DNA from 3 places in the Streptomyces sp. SLBN-118 genome. Region 2 is predicted to be linked to each of the others. Evidence: riboswitches for the same ligand, from Rfam matches in the RefSeq annotation. Region 2 holds a riboswitch; each other region holds the start of a gene.
The links. Region 2 has a riboswitch for cobalamin ahead of FBY35_RS11925 (ribonucleoside-diphosphate reductase subunit alpha). Riboswitches for the same ligand answer to the same signal wherever they lie in the genome.
Positions count from the first base shown of each region.

Region 1 (6,808 bases), on a different contig from region 2:
GTCGCCGGGTCGAGCGGGTCCCCCACCACCAGCGCGGAGGCGGCGGCAGCGAACGCCTCGGCGATCTCGTCGTAGCGACTGCGCGGCGCGAGGATACGGGTCTGGGCCACACACGCCTGCCCGTTGTTCATCCAGGCCGCGGGCACGATCCCGGCGACCGCCGACTCAAGATCCGCGTCCGGCAGGATCACGGCGGCCGACTTTCCGCCGAGTTCCAGGGTGACGCGGGTCAGATGGCGGGAGGCGACCTCCATGACCCGCTTGCCCGCGGTGACGGACCCGGTGAAGGACACCTTGTCGATCCCGGGGTGCCCGACCAGATACTCGCTCACCTCGCGGTCCGCGGGCAGGATCGACAGAACACCGTCCGGCAGTCCGGCCTCCTTGGCGATCTCCCCGAGGATGTACGAGTCGAGGGGCGACTCGGGCGACGGCTTGAGCACGACCGCACAACCGGCGAGCAGCGCGGGCCCGAGCTTGGCGGCGGCGGTGAACTGCGGCACGTTCCACGGCACGACGGCCGCGACGACCCCAACGGGCTCCCGCCGCACCAGAATCGGCCCGAGCACCCCGGCCCGCCGCTCCTCGTGCTCGTAACCGCGCGCGACGGTGATGGCCGCGTCCCAGACCATCATCGCGCCGAGCGCCTGCGCGAGCACGCTCCAGGAGTACGGGGAGCCGTTCTGCGAGCTGATGGACCGGGCGATCTCCTCGTGCCGTACGGCGATGGCGTCCTTGATCCGCGACACGACGCCGATCCGCTCCTCCAGGGCCATGCGCGGCCACGGCCCGTGATCAAACGCCTCCCGCGCGACGGCCACGGCACGGTCGACATCCGCCCGGGAGGCGTGGGGCACACGCCCGATGACCTGCTCGGTGTGCGGCGAGACGACCTCGATGGCGTCGCCGCCGATGGGATCGGTCAACTCCCCGCCGATGAACAGCTTTCCGTGTTCGACAAGCTCGGTCATGGCTGCTGCCTCCCGGGGGGCCGACGCTTCTGACGCAGTTTCAGAACTGATACCAGTTCTAGTTATAGTGAGCAATGGCCCTGCCGCCGACGAGAGATGAGAGCCTCATGACTCCGGTGATCGACCACGGCGGTGGCGTCTGGTCCATCGAGGTGCCCATCCCCGACAACCCCCTCGGCCACACCCTCGTCCACCTCCTCGACACCGACCGCGGACCCGTCCTCATCGACACCGGCTGGGACGACCCCGCCTCCTGGGACACCCTCGTCGCCGGGCTCGGCTCCCTCGGGGTCGGCGTCGGTGATGTTCACGGCGTCGTCATCACCCATCACCATCCCGACCACCACGGACTGTCCGGGCAGGTGCGTGAGGCGTCCGGGGCCTGGGTCGCGATGCATGCCGCCGACAGTGCCGTCGTGCGGCGGATCCGCGAGGCCGAACCCGAGGTCTGGCTCGACTACTTGACCGACAAGCTCACCAGAGCCGGTGCGCCCGACGAGCACACCCGCCCGCTGCGCGAGGCCCGCGCGTCGGGGCGGATGCGTACGCTGCCCGGACTGCGGGCCGCCCTGCCCGACCGGGAGATCGTGCCCGGTGAGCTGCTCGATCTGGCGGGGCGACGGCTACGCGCGATCTGGACGCCGGGGCACACGCCCGGACACGTCTGCCTGCACCTGGAGGAGGACCATCCCGCGAACCGGCCCGGGAACGGCAGGCTGTTCTCCGGCGACCATCTGCTGCCCGAGATCACCCCGCACATCGGCCTGTACGAGGACCCGGACGACGCCACCGTCGCCGACCCGCTCGGTGACTATCTCGACTCGCTGGAACGCATCGGGCGCCTCGCCCCTGCCGAAGTGCTCCCGGCGCACCAGTACGCCTTCCCCGACGCGGCCTCCCGCGTACGGGAATTGCTCGCCCACCACGAGGAGCGTCTGGCCGGGTTGCTCGCGCTGCTCGCCGAGCCGCTCACCCCGTGGCAGGTCGCCGAGCGCATGGAGTGGAATCGGCCCTGGGACCGGATTCCGTACGGGTCGCGGAACATCGCGGTCTCGGAGGCGGAGGCGCATCTGCGCAGGCTGGTGAAGCTGGGACGGGCCGAGGTGCGGACGGCCGGTGCCCCCACCTCGTACGTGGCGGTCTGACCGGGGTCGTCGCACCAGGCAGCCGCGCGCCGCGGACCTTTCCGCGCGGCCGTGCGCCGGGGGATGCGCCCCGTCGGGTGCTGGTGACCGCCGGGTACAGTGAGCGCGTCGTCATCACACCCGTACGGGGGAAAGCCGGTGCAAATCCGGCACTGACCCGCAACCGTGAGCCGCCGTCGCAGGCGGTGAGTCGGAATGCCCCGTACACACGTGTGACCGGCTCGCGCCACCGGCAGCCCGCCGGTGGCCGGCACCGTCGAGGAATACGGAGCCGGAGCCCCGGTGCCCGAGCGCGCCTGTGCCCGGCTCCCCAGTGGAGAGGCACCGCCCGCCATGACCGTTCGCCGCAGCGCAGCCGCGCTCGCCGCATCCGCCGTACTCTGCGTGGCCGCTGCCCCCGCTGCCGTCGCGGCGCCGACGCCGACGCCCCCGGTCCCCTCGGGTCTGTACGGCACCGGCGACCCGACCTATGACGGCGTCTGGCGGCAGTCGCTCGCCCTGCTCGCGCAGGACACCGTGGGCGTGCGGCCCGCGGCGAAGGCGGTCGACTGGCTGACCGGACAGCAGTGCGACGGCGGGGCCTTCCCCTCGTACCGCGCGGACACGGCCAAGCCGTGCGACGCCAAGCTGCCGCTGGACTCCAACGCCACCGCGGCCGCGGTGCAGGCTCTCGCGGCGCTCGGCGGGCAGGACGCCGCCGTGAAGAAGTCGGTGGGCTGGCTGAAGTCCGTACAGAACGCGGACGGCGGCTGGAGCTACAACCCCGGCGGGGCCAGCGACGCGAACTCCACGTCGATCGTGATCGGCGCACTGGCGGCGGCGGGCGAGAAGCCGGAAGGGGTGAAGTCGAAGGGTGGCAAGACCCCGTACGACGCGCTGCTGACGTTCGCGCAGCCGTGCGGCGGGAAGAACGGCGGCGCGTTCGTCTACCAGCCGAAGCAGCCGGGAATCGTCGCGGACTCGACCGCGGCGGCGGTCCTCGGGGCGCACGGCATGACGTTCGTCGCCACCGCAGGCGCGAGGGACGCGAAGGGGACGGTCTGCGAGACGTCGTCGACGACGGTCGAGGGTGCCGCGCACAACGGCGCGGCCTACCTGGCGAACGCGCTCGCCAAGACCGGCCACCTCAACACTCCCCCGATGCCGGGCTCCGAGGACCCTGCCGAGAAGCCGGACTTCGGGAACACGGCGGACGCGGTCGTGGCGCTCAGCGCGCAGGGCCTGGGCGACCAGGCGAAGCAGCCGCTTCAGTGGCTGGAAAAGAACTCCGCGGCGTGGGCGAAGGGCGCGGGTCCGGCGGCGTACGCACAGCTGATCTTCGCGGCTCACGCGGCCGGTGGGGACCCGAAGACCTTCGGGGGTACGGACCTGGTGGCGGGCCTGAACGCGACGGGCCCCGCGCCTCAGAAGGCCGCGGTGGCCGAGACGAAGGCCCCCGCCGCCGACTCCGACTCCGACATGTCTGCCTGGTGGATCGTCGGCGTCTTCTTCGTCGCGAGCATAGGCGTCGGCATCCTGATCAGCGGCCGCCGGAAGAACCAGCAGCGCTGATGCGTACGCGACTTCTCTCCCTGGTCCTCGCGCTCGGCGCCGCGCTGACAGTGCTGGGCGCGGGGCCGGCGCAGGCGGCCGGGTACCGCTACTGGTCGTTCTGGCAGAGCAGTGGCGACACCTGGACCTACGCCACCGAGGGCCCGGCCACGGCTCGGCCCGAGGACGGCGCGGTGAACGGCTTCCGCTTCTCGGTGAGCGAGGACGGCGCGGACTCGGCACGGCCGCGCAGGGCGCCCGACTTCGCGGCGATCTGCGCCGGTACGCCCGCGAAGGCGGACGCCAAGCGGATCGCCCTCGTCATCGACTCCGGCACCCCGGCGGACGCCCCGTCGGGTGAGACGCCGCACACGCTGAGGGTGGCGTGCGCGCAGGTGCCGAAGGACGCGACGAGCGCGGAAGCGCTGGCGTCGGTGGCGAAGCCGCTGCGCTACAACAGCGAGGCGCTGCTGTGCGCGATCTCGGGCTACCCGAAGACGGGCTGCGGCGAACAGGTCGCACCGTCCGAGCCGAAGTCGTCCGCATCACCGAAGCCTTCGGCGGGCGGCAAGGACGATGGCGGCCCGTCGGTCGGCGTCGTCGCGGGCATCGCGGCGGTGGCAGCGCTGGGAGCGGCGGCGGTGTGGCAGTCCCGTCGCCGAAGGCGATGACGACGACCCCCGGCCTGCGGCCGGGCTCGCACCCGGGTTCGTGGTGGACGTCTGCCAGGGGGCGTTGGTGGTTGCTGCCGGTAGTGGGTCTCGCGGGCGAACCCCCGCGCACGCAGCCCCACGGCAGGGGAAGGGGCCGTGAAGGGTCGTCCCCGCAGGCGATTGGCGGCCAAGACCGGGTACTCAACGCGGACGCCTCATTGCCGCCGACGCCGAGGAGTCGAGCCCGTAAGGGGCCCGGATCCCGCACCCTACGGTCGGCCCGCACCGCGGACGCCGAACCCCGCCACCCCCGCCGGCCGAGGCTCCGCGCGCCCGAGGCCGACCGCAGCAACGCCCTGCATGCCGGGGCATGGTGGCTCTGGGCCCTCGGGCTGGCCGTCGCCGCGTCGCGGACCACCAATCCGCTGCTCCTCGGGCTCATCGTCGGTGTCGCCGGATACGTCGTCGCCGCGCGCCGTACCGACGCGCCCTGGGCCCGCTCCTACGGCGCCTTCGTCAAGCTCGGCCTTGTCGTCATCGCCGTCCGCGTCCTGTTCTCCGTCGTCCTCGGATCGCCGATCCCCGGTACGCACACCCTCCTCACCCTGCCCGAAGTCCCCCTCCCCGACTGGGCGAAGGGCATCCGCGTCGGCGGCCGGGTCTCGGCGGAGCAGCTGGTCTTCGCGCTGTACGACGGCGCGAAGCTCGCCACCCTCCTCATCTGCGTCGGCGCGGCCAACGCCCTCGCCAACCCCGCGCGCCTCCTCAAGTCCCTTCCGGGCGCGCTGTACGAGGCCGGTGTCGCCGTCGTCGTCGCCATGACCTTCGCGCCGAACATGGTCGCCGACATCGTGCGCCTGCGCACCGCCCGCCGACTGCGCGGACGCCCCACCGGCGGCATCAAGGCACTCGTTCAGATCGGGCTGCCCGTCCTGGAGGGCGCGCTGGAGCGCTCCGTCGCCGTCGCCGCGTCGATGGACGCGCGCGGATACGGGCGCAGTGCCCAGGTTCCGCCCGCCGTCCGGCACACCACCACCGCCCTCACCCTCGGCGGACTCCTCGGCGTCTGTGCCGGTTCGTACGGCTTGCTCGACCCGACGAGCCTCGCCTACGGGGTGCCCCTGCTGGTCGCAGGGCTCGCGGCGGCGGCGGGTGGCCTCTGGCTCGGCGGCCGCCGTTCCGTACGCACCCGCTACCGCCCCGACCGCTGGGGGCTGCGGGCCTGGCTGGTCGCCGGTTCCGGCGCGGCGGTCGCGTTGCTGATGATCCGGGCGAACGCGTACGACCCCGAGGCACTGCACCCCGGCGTCGTACCGCTGACCGCGCCCACGCTCCCCCTGTGGCCCGCGATGGGCATCATGATCGGCCTGCTGCCCGCCTTCGTCGCTCCCGCCCCCGCGCAACCCTCGCAGCTCTCGCAGGAGAAACCGTGATCCGCTTCGAAGATGTGTCGGTGACCTACGGCGACGCGGACGCGCCGGCAGTCCGGGGCGTCGATCTGACCGTCCCCGAGGGCGAGTTGGTGCTGCTCGTCGGCCCGTCCGGCGTCGGCAAGTCGACCCTTCTGGGCGCCGTGTCCGGGCTCGTCCCGCACTTCACCGGCGGCACACTGCGCGGGCGCGTCACCGTCGGCGGCCGCGACACCCGCACCCACAAGCCCCGCGAACTCGCCGACCTCGTCGGCACGGTGGGCCAGGACCCGCTCGCCCACTTCGTCACCGACACGGTCGAGGACGAGCTGGCCTACGGGATGGAGTCGCTCGGTCTCGCGCCGGAGGTGATGCGCCGACGTGTCGAGGAGACGCTGGACCTTCTCGGACTGGCCGAACTGCGCAGCCGGCCGATCGCGACGCTGTCCGGCGGCCAGCAGCAGCGGGTCGCCATCGGCTCGGTGCTGACCCCGCATCCCAGTGTGCTGGTCCTCGACGAGCCGACGTCGGCGCTGGACCCGGCGGCGGCGGAGGAGGTGCTGGCGGTGCTGCAGCGGCTCGTCCACGACCTCGGTACGACTGTGCTGATGGCCGAGCACCGGCTGGAGCGGGTGGTGCAGTACGCGGACCAGCTCATCCTGCTGCCCGCGGCGGGCGAGGCACCGGTCGTGGGGACACCGGCCGGCATCATGGCCGTCTCCCCCGTCCACCCCCCGGTGGTGGGCCTGGGCCGCCTGGCGGGGTGGGATCCGCTGCCGTTGTCGGTACGGGATGCGAGGCGGCGGGCGGCGGGCCTGCGGGAGCGCCTGGAGGGTTCATTCCCTCGCCCCGCCCCTCCCCGTAGCCGTGGCTCCGCCCCAGACCCGGCCGGGGCTCGGCCCCGAATCCCGCTTCTCAAGCGCCCAAGGGCCTGGATTTCCCGGCCGGCCCCTGAGGGCACCCGGGGCGGCCCGCTCGCGCACGCCACCGCCCTCACCGTCCGCCGTGACCGAGTCGAAGCTCTGCGTGATGTCGGTCTCACCGTCGGCTCAGGCGAGGCCGTCGCGCTCATGGGACGCAACGGCGCAGGGAAGTCCACT
Region 1 is NZ_VFNP01000002.1:2,137,907-2,144,714, forward strand. It holds gene FBY35_RS28395 (aldehyde dehydrogenase) at 1-971, opposite strand, end outside; gene FBY35_RS28400 (MBL fold metallo-hydrolase) at 1,079-2,116, shown strand; cobalamin riboswitch at 2,204-2,338, shown strand; gene FBY35_RS28405 (prenyltransferase/squalene oxidase repeat-containing protein) at 2,450-3,667, shown strand; gene FBY35_RS28410 (SCO2322 family protein) at 3,667-4,317, shown strand; gene FBY35_RS28415 (energy-coupling factor transporter transmembrane component T) at 4,518-5,732, shown strand; gene FBY35_RS28420 (ABC transporter ATP-binding protein) at 5,729-6,808, shown strand, end outside.
Region 1: another riboswitch for cobalamin. It lies ahead of FBY35_RS28405 (prenyltransferase/squalene oxidase repeat-containing protein); the one in region 2 lies ahead of FBY35_RS11925 (ribonucleoside-diphosphate reductase subunit alpha).

Region 2 (6,808 bases):
CCCGTTGGCGCAGCAGCCAGCGGTAGGGAGTGGTGCCCGTCTCCTGCTGGAAGCGGCGGGCGAAGGTACGCGGGGACATGTGGGCCCGGGCGGCGAGCTGCTCGACGGTCAGCTCGACGTCCAGATGCTCCTCCATCCACGACAGCACCCCACCGACCGTGTCGCACGAGGTGCGCGGCAGCGGGCGGTCGATGTACTGCGCCTGGCCGCCGTCGCGGTGCGGCGGCACCACCATGCGGCGCGCGATGGCATTGGCGACCTCGGGGCCGTGCTCTTGGCGTACGACATGGAGGCAGGCGTCGATCGCCGCCGCGGTGCCCGCGGAGGTGATCACCGGCCCCTCGTCGACGTACAGCACATCGGGGTCGACGAGGGCCCGCGGATGGCGCTCGGCCAGGGCACGGGCGTGCCGCCAGTGGGTGGTGCAGCGCCGGCCGTCGAGAAGGCCGGCGGCACCGAGGACGAAAGCGCCGGTGCAGACGCTCAGCACACGCGCACCGCGGTCGACGGCGCGTCGCAGCGCGTCGAGCAGCTCCTGCGGATAGGCGCGTGTCGGGTACGAGCCGCCGGTGGGCACGGCGATGAGATCCGCGTCCTCCAGCCGTTCGAGGCCGTACGGAGTGCTGATGGTGAACCCGGCATGCGTGCGCAGGACGGGACCCTCGGCGGAGACCGCCGCGAAATCGTACACGGGCAGTCCGTCGTCGCTGCGGTCGAGGCCGAAGATCTCGCTGACGACCCCGAGCTCGAAGGGATGCACGTCCTCCATGAGGACGGCGGCCACGTTGTTCAGCATGGAACCATTGTGGCAGCAATTCGATGTTTCATGACAGTCCTGCCACTGACTTTCTTTGCGCGCGAGGACGACAGTGGACGGCATGAACACATTCCTCGACTACCTCTTCGTAATCGCCCTCTTCGGGCTCATCCTTCTTCCCGCGCTGGTGGGACAGGCCAGGGAGCGGATCGTCGACCGCCAGCTGCGCGAGGCCGAGCTGGGCCGGGCGGATGTGCGCCGGGCCAGGCTGCTGCAGGCCGAGCTGCGTGAGGCCCGGCGTCGTTCCGCGGCCAGTGAGCCGGTCGGTCCGCCAGTCAGCGAGCCGGTCAGTCCGCTCGCCAGCGCGCCGGCCCGCTCGCGGGTCCGTACAGCGGTCCCGTCGCGGACGCTCGTGCGCCACGGCCGGGCGGATGCACCCCTGCAGCCGCCCGGCCGCATCTCCCGTCCCCCCGTGACGGGAGAGACCTGTGAGGCCCAGAACTGAGGCCTGGGGTCTGTCGTTCGGATCTTGCCGGGTTCGCTCACTGATCCGGGCTGTTCCAAACGACAGACCCTAAAAGTCGTCGTCGAAGCCGACCGAACCCTCAACCGCCACCTGGTAGGCGGACGGACGGCGCTCGAAGAAGTTCGTGAGCTCCTGGACGCCCTGCAGCTCCATGAAGGAGAACGGGTTCTCCGAGCCGTAGACCGGGGCGAAGCCGAGCCTGGTGAGCCGCTGGTCGGCGACGCACTGCAGGTATTCGCGCATCGACTCGGTGTTCATGCCGGGCAGACCGTCGCCGCACAGGTCGCGGCCGAACTGCAGCTCCGCCTCTACCGCCTCCTTCAGCATGTCGGTGACCTGCTGCTGGAGTTGGTCGTCGAAGAGCCCGGGCTCCTCCTTGCGAACCGTGTCCACGACCTCGAAGGCGAAGTTCATGTGCATGGTCTCGTCGCGGAAGACCCAGTTGGTGCCGGTGGCCAGGCCGTGCAGCAGGCCGCGGGAGCGGAACCAGTAGACGTACGCGAACGCGCCGTAGAAGAACAGCCCCTCGATGCAGGCCGCGAAGCAGATCAGGTTCAGCAGGAATCGCCGCCGGTCGGCCTGCGTCTCCAGCCGTTCGATCTTCTCGACCGAGTCCATCCACTTGAAGCAGAACTGGGCCTTCTCGCGGATGGAGGGGATCTCCTCCACCGCGTCGAACGCGGCCGCACGGTCATCCGGATCGGGGAGGTAGGTGTCGAGCAGCGTCAGATAGAACTGGACGTGCACGGCCTCCTCGAAGAGCTGGCGGCTCAAGTACAGCCGCGCCTCCGGGGAGTTGATGTGCTTGTAGAGCGTCAGCACCAGGTTGTTGGAGACGATCGAGTCGCCGGTCGCGAAGAATGCCACCAGCCGGCCGATCATGTGCTGCTCGCCCGGCGTGAGCTTGCCGAGGTCGGCGACGTCGGAGTGGAGGTCGACCTCCTCGACGGTCCAGGTGTTCTTGATCGCGTCGCGGTAGCGCTCGTAGAAGTCCGGGTAGCGCATCGGACGCAGGGTCAGTTCGAAGCCCGGGTCCAGCAGGTTCTTGTCAGGCACAGTCGTGTTCTCGGTGGTGCTCATTACTGGCAGGCCTCGCAGGACTCGGGGTTTTCGAGGGAGCAGGCGATCGCGTCGGCGTCGGGCGCGGATGCCTGCTGCACGGGGATGGCCGCCTGCGACTGGGCGGCGCGGGCGATCCGGGTCGCCGGGCGGGATCGCAGGTAGTACGTCGTCTTCAGGCCCTGCTTCCAGGCGTACGCGTACATCGAGCTGAGCTTCCCGATGGTCGGCGTCTCCAGGAACAGGTTCAGCGACTGCGACTGGTCCAGGAACGGAGTGCGGGCGGCGGCCATGTCGATCAGGCCACGCTGGGGGATCTCCCACGCCGTGCGGTACAGCGCGCGGACGTCTTCGGGGATCCAGTTGAAGCCCTGCACCGAGCCGCTGGACTCGCGCAGCGCCTCGCGGGTCTGCGCGTCCCATACGCCCAGCTGCTTCAGCTCCTCCACGAGGTAGGCGTTGACCTGGAGGAACTCACCGCTGAGCGTCTCGCGCTTGAACAGGTTGGAGACCTGGGGCTCGATGCACTCGTACACGCCCGCGATCGAGGCGATCGTCGCGGTCGGTGCGATGGCAAGCAGGAGCGAGTTGCGCATGCCGCTCTTCGTCACCCGCGCGCGCAGGGCGTCCCAGCGCTCGGGCCAGTTGAGCTCGACGTCGTAGTGGTCGGGGTGCAGGACGCCACGGGCCGCGCGGGTCTCGGACCAGGCGGGCAGCGGGCCGTTGCGCTCGGCGAGCGCGCAGGACGCCTCGTACGCGGCGAGCATGATCCGCTCGGCGATCCTTGTGGAGAGCGCCTTCGCCTCGGGGGAGTCGAAGGGCAGGCGCAGCTTGAAGAAGACGTCCTGCAGACCCATCGCGCCGAGGCCGACCGGACGCCACCTGGCGTTGGAACGGCCCGCCTGCTCGGTCGGGTAGAAGTTGATGTCGACGACCCGGTCGAGGAAGGTCACGGCGGTACGGACGGTCTCGTCGAGGCGCTCCCAGTCGATGCCGTCGCCCGTGACGAACGAACCCAGGTTGACCGAGCCGAGGTTGCAGACCGCCGTCTCGCCGTCGTCGGTGACTTCGAGGATCTCGGTGCACAGGTTCGAGCTGTGCACGACCCGGCCCGGCTCGGCGGTCTGGTTGGCGGTGCGGTTGGAGGCGTCCTTGAAGGTCATCCAGCCGTTGCCGGTCTGGGCGAGCGTACGCATCATCCGGCCGTAGAGCTCGCGGGCGGGGATGGCCTTGCGGGCCAGGCCGTCGGCCTCCGCCCTTCGGTACGCGGCGTCGAACGCGTCGCCCCACAGGTCGACCAGCTCGGGCACATCGGCGGGCGAGAACAGCGACCAGACGGCGTCGGCCTCGACGCGGCGCATGAACTCGTCCGGGATCCAGTGCGCGAGGTTGAGGTTGTGCGTACGCCGCGCGTCCTCACCGGTGTTGTCGCGCAGCTCCAGGAACTCCTCGATGTCCGCGTGCCAGGTCTCCAGGTAGATCGCGGCGGCCCCCTTGCGCCGGCCTCCCTGGTTCACCGCGGCGACCGAGGCGTCGAGGGTCTTCAGGAACGGCACGATGCCGTTGGAGTGCCCGTTGGTGCCGCGGATCAGCGAACCGCGGGCACGGATACGGGAGTACGACAGGCCGATGCCGCCCGCGTGCTTGGACAGGCGAGCGACCTGGTGGTAGCGGTCGTAGATCGAGTCCAGCTCGTCCAGCGGAGAGTCCAGCAGGTAGCAGGACGACATCTGAGGGTGACGGGTCCCGGAGTTGAAGAGGGTGGGCGAGGAGGGGAGGTAGTCGAGCCTGCTCATCAGCCGGTAGAGCGCGGCAACTTCCTCCAGGGCGTGCACGGAGTTGTCCGCGGCCAGGCCGGAGGCGACGCGCAGCATGAAGTACTGCGGCGTCTCGATCACCTGACGGGTGATCGGATGCCGCAGGAGGTAGCGGCTGTAGAGGGTGCGCAGCCCGAAATAGCCGAAGCGGTCGTCCGCGTCCGGGTCGATCAGCGTGTCCAGCCGGGCGGCGTGCAGCGCCACGAACTCGGCCGTGCGGTCGGCGATCAGACCCTCGCGGTGGCCGACCGCGACCGAGGCCGAGAAGGAGACCGCGCCCTGTCCGGCTGCCTCGTCGGCGATATGACGGGTCAGCAGACGGGCCGCCAGCCGGGAGTAGGCCGGGTCCTCGGAGATCAGCCCCGCCGCCGCGTCGGTGGCCAGGCTCCGCAGCTCTGCCGCGTCCGAACCGGCGTGCCGGCCGCGCAGCGCGGCGGCGGCGACACGGCCCGGGTCGGTGTCCGGCAGATCGGCGGTGAGCCCGGTCAGGGTCCGCAGAAGCGCGGTCCCGGGGCCGTCGGCCACCTGCTCGCAGATGCCTGAAGCCGGATCGGCTGGCGCGATGGTCACGTGGTGCTCTCCCTCGCTCGGCTCTGGGCCGGCGGGGGAAGGCGGCACGGGCGCGCGTCACAGGGAACGGCTCACCGCGTCCACCGGCCCAACCGCGAGGCCCGGACGTCTCGGCACCCGGTTCGGTCGAGCCGGATGCACCGTCGGCAGGTCTTCGGACTGGTGGGGCGCGACAAAGCGCACCGCATCACACCGTTGCGGGACAGTTCCGGATTCACACCGGATTCCCCTGCGGCGACAGCGAGGACGAGCATACATGTGGGGGCGGGGAGTTGCCGCACCCACCACATGTTGTGTCGGGGCGGCTACGGCGCGCGGGGTGCGGGGTACGCGGTGTGCCTGCGGCGGGCTGCTGCCCACCCCGCCGGATGCGACCTTCGGCCGCATGTCCTCAAACGCCGGACGGGCTGAACTGGGCAGGGGAGAGACCCGGACGCCCGTCACGTGGGTACCAGGCGGCGAAGTCCTCGTCACACCACAGTCCGTCCAGCCGGTCGCGCACCCATATCGCCGTCGTACCACCCGGGTTGCTCGCCCGCGCGATCTGCGCAGTCAGAGGCGGGACTTGCTCACCGGAACGAGGACGGAGCGACAACGGGCACCTCGACAGCTGCATCGGTCATCGGAACCACCCGAGCATGCCCGTTGATCATGCTGCCGCACCGCGAAACTCCAAGATCCCCGACAGAGTCAAGCTGAATGTGAGCGGGGCTGGGACGGAGCCCCAGTTGAGGGAAGGGGCGGGGTGGGGAAACAACCCCCGCACAGCCAAAGGGCCGCAGTGGTTATCTAGGTTTGTCAAGTGAAGTTACAGGTGAATGGGCTAAGAAGCGGTTCTGGCAAGTTAGGCAAGTCTCCGCAGCGGCCGTCTACTCCAGACGGGGCCTGGGCGGTGACTCTCGTCTGCGGTGCGCGTTGGGTGTGTCGTGCCACTGCTGTATGCAGCTCCAGCAAGGCCAGCGCTGCCCCGGTCGGCAAGCCTCAGTAGTTGCCCTTCCTCTTGACCTCCGATCAAGGTGAAGCGGGGCGCACCCTGCTGAGTTTCGTGGTCTCACTGGCCTTGCCGGGACTCGACGCGCAAGCACTTGCCCGGCCCGCACCACGGCCTGTCCGCGCCGACCGGAACTCGCCGTTCACCGGCGTCATGTGGGTCTCCTCTGCCGTACGCGGGCGTGGAACCGGTGTACGGGCCGGTCGCCGGCTGCGCAGGAAGTGAGGACTCATGGCAAGCCACCCGTCCAGTCGGGCAGTTGCGCCGGGAGGGACACGCCTCTCGGCGCGCGCCGGGGCGGCTGCGGGGGAGGCGGAGGCTGGGGAGGCGGTGGTGGGGAAGGTGCGGGGCGGATCCCGAACAGCGAACCGGCGGCGGCCGCCAGTTCAGCAGCGCATGCCACCGACGCTTCGGGTGGGACGGCCATTCCGCGCAGTGCTCCTGCGAACGTGTCCTCCACCAGGTTCAGCCGGCTCGGCAACTCCCCTGGTCGGGCGGGGCCGGCGCGAGAGGGGCCGGCCAGGACGGTGAGTACCTCGTGGGCCTTGGCCTGCACGAGGGCCCAGCCGCTCGGCGGCGGGACGGGGCCGTCGCCGGGACTGTCAGCCCCGGTGGCGGGTAGCCCGAGGGCTCTGCGGACCCGGTGGCCGACGCCGGCGTGCCATTCGCTCAGCGTGCCCGTGAGGTCGGCGTGGAGCCCGTCGAGGAAGGCCAACAGTACTGCCGCGCCCGCTGACCGCCCGGCGGGGTCGTCCGCTGCTCGTGTGTGCGGGGGGCCGTCCTGGAGGAAGGCCCGCAGCCGTCCGAGGCTCTGTGCCGCGCGTTCGGTTGCGGCATGGCAGGCGTAGTCGGTGGGCATCGGCTTCCTCAGGACTTCCCGGTCTCGGCCTCGTCGGCGGGCTTGGGTTCGCGCGCCATGGCGAGGAACTCGGCGAGGTGCACGGCCCGGACGCGGGAGCGTCGGCGGCGCAGTCCTTGCTGGAGCTGGCGCAGGCAGCCGGGATTGACGGCGATGATGTAGTCCACGTCCATGCGGTCCAGGGCGTCGAGTTTCGGGTCCAGTAGGGCGCGGCTGTCGGACGGCCGCA
Region 2 is NZ_VFNP01000001.1:2,679,292-2,686,099, reverse strand. It holds gene FBY35_RS11940 (helix-turn-helix domain-containing protein) at 1-796, opposite strand, end outside; gene FBY35_RS11935 (hypothetical protein) at 879-1,262, shown strand; gene FBY35_RS11930 (ribonucleotide-diphosphate reductase subunit beta) at 1,332-2,363, opposite strand; gene FBY35_RS11925 (ribonucleoside-diphosphate reductase subunit alpha) at 2,363-4,729, opposite strand; cobalamin riboswitch at 4,857-5,000, opposite strand; gene FBY35_RS11915 (hypothetical protein) at 5,950-6,579, opposite strand; gene FBY35_RS11910 ((Fe-S)-binding protein) at 6,588-6,808, opposite strand, start outside.

Region 3 (6,808 bases), on a different contig from region 2:
CTGGGTTCGCCCGGTGAGCTGGGCGGTGCTGGGGTCCCGCTCGACCGCTGCCCAGCGGGCGATGCGGACGGCGTCGGCGAGGACGGTCCTGGCCTGCCGGGCCAGTTCCGAGGCGGCGGGGGTGCCCTCGGGGGGGCGGGGGGCCGGCCTGGTACCCCGGGCCGTCACGGCCCGCCGTGCGGTGGCCAGCGATCGCGGGCGGACAAGACGGAGTCTGGAGTTGCGCGCCAATTGCTCATCAGGCTTTCGGGACGTCACGGGGAGCAGTCTTCCCGCTGTCGGCCCGAAAGCCCAAACGGAACCTGTTCGGTTCGTTCAGCGGCCCTCCCGGCGGACACCCGCAGGGGCGGGCAGGGCGCTACATCAAGGGGGTGAGGAACCGGCGGAGGGCTTCTTCGTAGCGGTCCGGATCGGCGTTCCACATGGCGGCGTGCGGGGCGTCCCGGACGGTGTGAAGGCTGACCAGTTCGGGGCGGCGCGCGGCGAGTTCGCGGGAGAGCTGCCAGGAGGCGAGCGTGTCGCCGGGGCCGTGGAAGATCAGGGTCGGCACGCGCATGGCCCCAGGATCGGCGGCTTCGAGCAGCCGGTCGCCGTGCAGTCCCGTCCTGCCCTGGGCCGCCTTGACGGCGAGTGGCAGCAGGGGCGCGGGTGTGCCGCGTGCGGCGACCAGGCTGCGCAGGGTGGCTTCCCAGTCGAGGACCGGGGAGTCCAGGACGAGGCCCCTGATCCGGTCGCGCAGGGCTGAGTTGGCGGCGGCATGCAGGGCCATCGAGGCGCCGGTGGACCAGCCGTGCACGATGACGCGCTCGGCGCCCTGGTTCACGGCGTAGCGGATGGCCGCGTCCAGGTCGCGCCACTCGGAGTCGCCGAGGTGCCCGAGCCCGTCGGGCGGCTGGGGTGCTCCGGGGTCTCCGCGGTAGCTGAGGTTGAGCACCGGGAAACGCAGGGTGTGCAGGAACGGCAGGAGGTTCAGGGGATGTTCCCGGGTTGCGCCCAGACCGTGCACGGTGATGACCCAGGTCTCACGAGGACCCGGCACGAACCAGGCGGGCAGCGTGCCGAGTTCGCCCGGTATGTCCACATCCCTGTGGTCGAGCCCGAGCGCGCCGGAAGGATCGCCGTCATACACCCGCGGGGTGAGCCGGACCTTGGTGCCGGGCTCCAGGCTGCCGTGGCTGACCCGCTCCAGCCGGCGCACGACGGTGTCGGCGCGACGCGGCACCGAGTCGAGTACCGCGCCGATGACGGCATGGACGTCCTCACCCTCGATTCCGTACCGGCCGGGGCGCTGGGTGGCGAGGCTGCGGGTGAGCGCCACATGGCCGGCGGCTGTGGAGTGCACGGTGAGCCGCGGGTCGCCGGGCAGCGGGCGTCCCGGCGTCGCCTTGAGCGCGGCGTCGCTCGCGTAGCGGCCGGCCGCTATCACGGCCGCGCCGACACCGATGAGTGTGGTGACGGCTGCTGCCGTCGCGGTAACCGGGCGCACCGTTCCAGTGTCGGCATCCGCGGGCCGCCATGCCAGCGGAGGGGCGGCCCTAGCCGGGCTGCCCGTAACTCTGGAGCTTCTCCGACGCCTCGCGCAGCTGTGAGCTCGTCAGGAGGGTGGGCGCGTGTCCGGGCACGGACGCGGCGGTCAGCCAGAGGCGGCACATCCACTCCAGCTGGGCCGTCCGGTCGTAGGCCTGATCGAGGGAGTCCGCGTAGGCGACGGTTCCGTGGTTCTGCAGGAGGCAGGCGGTGCGTTCGCGCAGGGCGCTGAGCATGTTCCGGGCCAGTTCCCCGGTTCCGTACAGGGCGTACGCCGCGACGCGCACGGTACCGCCCATGGCCCCCGCCATGTAGTGGATCGGCGGGAGTTCGGGGACGAGGGTGGAGACGGCGGTGGCGTGTACGGCGTGGGTGTGGACCACGGCGCCCGCGGAGGTGTTGCGGTAGAGCTCCAGGTGCAGGGGCAGCTCGCTGGTGGGGGCGAGGGTGCCGAGGACCTGGTTGCCGTCGAGGTCGACGGCGACGGCGTCCTGCGGGGTGAGCCGGTCGTACGGGACTCCGCTCGGGGTGACCAGGACGAGGGAGCCGACCCGTACCGAGACATTGCCCGACGTGCCCACCACGAGACCCTCCGCGGCCGTCCGGCGGGCCGTGGCCACGAGGTCCTGCCACGCCCGCTCGATCGCGTCCTGCCGCACTTCATCGGTCATGCCGCGATCCTGTCAGGCCGGGGCCCGGTGCCACAGGACATGCGGGTGACGGACATCACGCGAATCACCGCGAAAGCCGCATGTCATCGGTACTGCGGCCACTCCCGACAAGCGGAGTGGCCAATCCTCACTTCAGAACACCGCGATGCCTGTTTCAGTTCATCTTCCGTTCACCCAGATTAACTACGTTGATCGCGCCACTGACGTCAAAAGATTGCCTGGGTAGATGGAACACATCACGCTGCTGCTAGCGATCGTGATCGTGACAGCTCTCGTGTTCGATTTCACAAACGGTTTCCACGACACCGCCAACGCGATGGCGACGACCATCTCGACCGGCGCCCTGAAGCCCAAGACGGCGGTGGCCATGTCCGCCGTGCTCAATCTTGCCGGTGCGTTCCTGTCCGTCGAGGTCGCCAAGACGATCTCCAGCGGCATCGTCACCGAGTCCGGCATCACCCCGGAAGTCATCTTCGCGGCGCTCGTCGGCGCCATCCTCTGGAACCTGGTGACCTGGCTGATAGGTCTGCCGTCCAGTTCCTCGCACGCCCTGATGGGCGGACTCATCGGCGCCACGGTCGCCTCGGTCGGCATCGGCGGCGTCAACGGCGGCACCGTCGTCACCAAGGTCCTGATCCCCGCGATCGCCGCTCCCCTGGTGGCCGGCATCGCCGCCTTCCTGGCTTCCCGGCTCACGTACAAGATCGGCAAGAACGCCGACGAGAAGGCCACCGCGAAGGGCTACCGCGCCGGCCAGGTCGCCTCGGCCGGCCTTGTCTCCCTCGCCCACGGCACCAACGACGCCCAGAAGACGATGGGCATCATCACGCTGGCGCTCATCGCCGGCGGAGTGCTCTCGCCCGGCTCCAACCCTCCGATGTGGGTCATCCTCTCCGCCGGTCTCGCGATCGCGATGGGCACCTACCTCGGCGGCTGGCGCATCATCCGCACCATGGGCAAGGGCCTGACCGACCTTCAGCCGCAGCAGGGCTTCGCCGCCCAGACAAGTGCGGCCAGCGTCATCCTCGCCTCCTCCAACCTCGGCTTCTCGCTGTCGACGACGCACTCGTGCTCCGGCGCCGTGATGGGCGCGGGCCTGGGCCGCAAGGGCGGCGTGGTCCGCTGGTCCACCGCCACCCGGATGTTCGTCGCCTGGGGCCTGACGCTGCCCGCCGCCGCTCTGGTCGCCGCGGGCTCGGAGTTCGTGACCAAGCAGGGCGACTGGGGTGTCGCGGTCGTCGCGGCCTTCCTGATCGGCGCCTGCGCCGCGATCTGGTTCGTCTCCCGCCGCCAGGTGGTCGACCACACCAACGTCAATGACACGGACGCCGAACCCGCGGGCGTCGTGACCGCGGCCATCGCGGCCGTCGCCCCGCCGCCGGCGGGCACGCCCGCGCAGGACATGAAGACGACCATCCCGGCTCCGGCCCCCGCCTCCGGCTCCGAGCCGACGCGTCCGGCCACGGTGTAAGGACAGAACAGCATGAAAATCGACTGGGCAGCACTCGGCTCCGTCTTCGGCGTGAGCCTGGTCGCCACCGTCGCCCTGGTGGCTCTGTTCACCCTGGGCGTGGTGGGCCTGACCAGGCAGGAGTCCGCGGCCGCGAGCGGCGGCTCCGCGGTCCTGGCGCGCACCGGGGCGTACGCGTGCTTCGCGCTCTGCGCGGCAGCCGTGGCGTACGGGATCTACCTGATCGTCACCTGACAGCCGCTTCAGACACCTCGGGTCCGGGCCGGGTCACCCCATCGGGTGACCCGGCCCGCGTGTGTGCCCCAACACACTCTCCCCGTGCAGGTCAAAGGCCAGTTGACGGCCCTTCTCGCAGCGTGGTGGACTGCCGGGGCCATCTACGGCGGCAGAAGAGGAAGCCGGTGCGAATCCGGCGCGGTCCCGCCACTGTCACGGGGGAGCACTCCCCCGGAAGCCAGGAACTCTCACCGCCGGTCACGTCGAACCAGGGCGCGGACACCCTGAGTGAGGACATATCGCCATGCGCGGCTGCGGTTCGGTCCCTGCTGTGAGTACGAGGTTCCTGCGAGGCGGAACGACGGGCTGAACCGATGCGTGCCGACCGTCGATTCGTGTACGGCGCCACCGCCGGCCTGGCCGGTGACCTGCTTCTGGGCGATCCCCGCCGAGGGCATCCGGTCGCCGCGTTCGGGCGGGCCGCGGGTGGTGTCGAGGGTGTGCTGTGGCGTGACCACCGGGGGTGGGGCGCGCTGCACACCGTGGTGTGCGCCGGAGGCGCTGCCGCTGCCGCCGCACTGCTGAGCCGTGGACTGCGGGGCCGCTCGGCCGCGTCGGTCGCGCTGACCGCCGCCACCACCTGGGCCGTCGTCGGCGGCACGTCCCTGGGCCGGGAGGCACGGGCCATCGGTGGCGCGCTGGCCGCCGGGGACGTGGACGTGGCCCGGGAGCGGTTGCCGCATCTGTGCGGGCGCGATCCGCAGGCCCTGAACGAGCAGCAGATCGCGCGCGCCGTCGTCGAATCCGTTGCCGAGAACACCTCCGACGCCGTGGTGGGCGCGCTTGTGTGGGGAGCGCTCGCGGGCGTGCCCGGCCTGGTCGGCTTCCGGGCGGTCAACACGCTGGACGCGATGGTCGGGCACAAGTCACCCCGGTACCGGCGGTTCGGCTGGGCCTCGGCACGGCTCGACGATGTCGCGGGCTGGCCGGGCGCCAGGCTCACCGCGGCGCTGGCGGTGCTCGCGGGCGGGGACGCGCGCGGGGCCGCCCGCGCCTGGCGGGACGACGCGAAGAAGCACCCGAGCCCCAACGCTGGTCCCGTGGAGGCGGCTTTCGCCGGTGCGCTCGGGGTACGGCTCGGCGGAACGCTCTCCTACGGCGGACGCGTCGAGCACCGTCCCGTACTCAACGGCGACGGCCGCCCTGTGCAGTTCGGCGACATCGAACGCGCCGTACGGCTCTCGCGCCGCATCGGCTGGCTGACACTCGCCACCTGCGCGGCCGGGCGCCTCGCGGGGCATGCGCTGCGCGCGCGGCGCGCGGGAAAGGGGCGGGGATGAGCGGGCGCAGGGGCGGCGGACTGCTGGTCGCGGGAACCACGTCCGACGCCGGAAAGAGCGTCGTGACGGCGGGGATCTGCCGCTGGCTGGTGCGGCAGGGGGTGAAGGTCGCACCCTTCAAGGGGCAGAACATGTCGCTCAACTCGTTCGTCACGCGTGAGGGCGCGGAGATCGGGCGGGCGCAGGCCATGCAGGCGCAGGCGGCGCGCGTGGAGCCGAGCGCGCTGATGAACCCGGTGCTGCTCAAGCCCGGCAGCGACCGTTCGAGTCAGGTCGTGCTGATGGGCAGGCCGGTGGGTGAACTCAGCGCCCGTGGCTACCACGGGGGGCGGCAGGAGGCTCTGTTCGGGACCGTCGTGGAGTGCCTGGAGGAGCTGCGGGGCACGTATGAAGCTGTGATCTGCGAGGGGGCGGGCAGTCCTGCCGAGATCAATCTGCGGCGTACGGACATCGTGAACATGGGCATCGCACGGGCCGCTCGCCTTCCGGTGCTCGTGGTCGGAGACATCGACCGCGGCGGCGTCTTCGCCTCCTTCTTCGGTACCACGGCGCTGCTCGCCCCCGAGGACCAGGCGCTGATCGCGGGCTATCTGGTCAACAAGTTCCGGGGCGATGTGACGCTCCTCGAACCCGGCCTGGAGATGCTGCACGGGCTGACGGGGCGGCACACCTACGGCGTGCTGCCCTTCGCGCACGGCCTCGGTATCGACGAGGAGGACGGGCTGCGGGTCTCGTTGCGCGGCGCGGTACGGGAGTCGGTGGTCGCGCCGCCCGTCGGCGAGGACGTGCTGCGCGTCGCCGTGTGCGCCGTACCGCTGATGTCGAACTTCACGGACGTGGACGCGCTCGCCGCGGAACCCGGCGTCGTCGTGCGCTTCGTGGACCGGGCCGAGGAGCTGGCCGACGCCGATCTGGCGGTCGTGCCGGGCACGAGGGGCACGGTCAAGGCGCTCGGCTGGCTGCGTGAGCGCGGTCTCGCGGACGCGTTGGCACGCCGGGCCGCCGAGGGGCGGCCGGTGCTCGGCATCTGCGGCGGCTTCCAGATGCTGGGCGAGCTCATCGAGGACGACGTGGAGTCGCGCGCGGGCACCGTCGACGGCCTCGACCTGCTGCCGGTACGGGTGCGTTTCGCCCGGGACAAGACCCTCGCACGGCCCGTGGGCGCGGCGCTCGGCGAGAGTGTCGAGGGATACGAGATCCATCACGGGGTCGCCGAAGTGCTGGGCGGAGAGCCCTTCTTGGACGGCTGCCGTGTCGGACCCGTGTGGGGCACTCACTGGCACGGCTCGCTGGAGAGCGACGGCTTCAGGCGCGCCTTTCTGCGGGAGGTGGCAGCGGCCTCGGGACGGCGTTTCGTACCGGCGCCGGACACCAGCTTCGGGGTCCTGCGCGAGGAGCAGCTCGACCGCCTCGGCGACCTGATCGAAGAACACGCGGACACGGACGCGCTGTTGCGGCTCATCGAGTCGGGCGCTCCGTCGGGACTGCCCTTCATTCCACCGGGAGCGCCATGAGCACCGTGCTGTTGCTGTCCACGGCCGACACCGATCTGCTGGCGGCCCGGGCCTCCGGGGCGCCGTACC
Region 3 is NZ_VFNP01000002.1:1,576,154-1,582,961, forward strand. It holds gene FBY35_RS25830 (hypothetical protein) at 1-258, opposite strand, end outside; gene FBY35_RS25835 (alpha/beta hydrolase) at 359-1,486, opposite strand; gene FBY35_RS25840 (class II aldolase/adducin family protein) at 1,536-2,198, opposite strand; gene FBY35_RS25845 (inorganic phosphate transporter) at 2,425-3,669, shown strand; gene FBY35_RS25850 (hypothetical protein) at 3,682-3,903, shown strand; cobalamin riboswitch at 4,012-4,154, shown strand; gene FBY35_RS25855 (cobalamin biosynthesis protein) at 4,260-5,225, shown strand; gene FBY35_RS25860 (cobyric acid synthase) at 5,222-6,739, shown strand; gene cobN (cobaltochelatase subunit CobN) at 6,736-6,808, shown strand, end outside.
Region 3: another riboswitch for cobalamin. It lies ahead of FBY35_RS25855 (cobalamin biosynthesis protein); the one in region 2 lies ahead of FBY35_RS11925 (ribonucleoside-diphosphate reductase subunit alpha).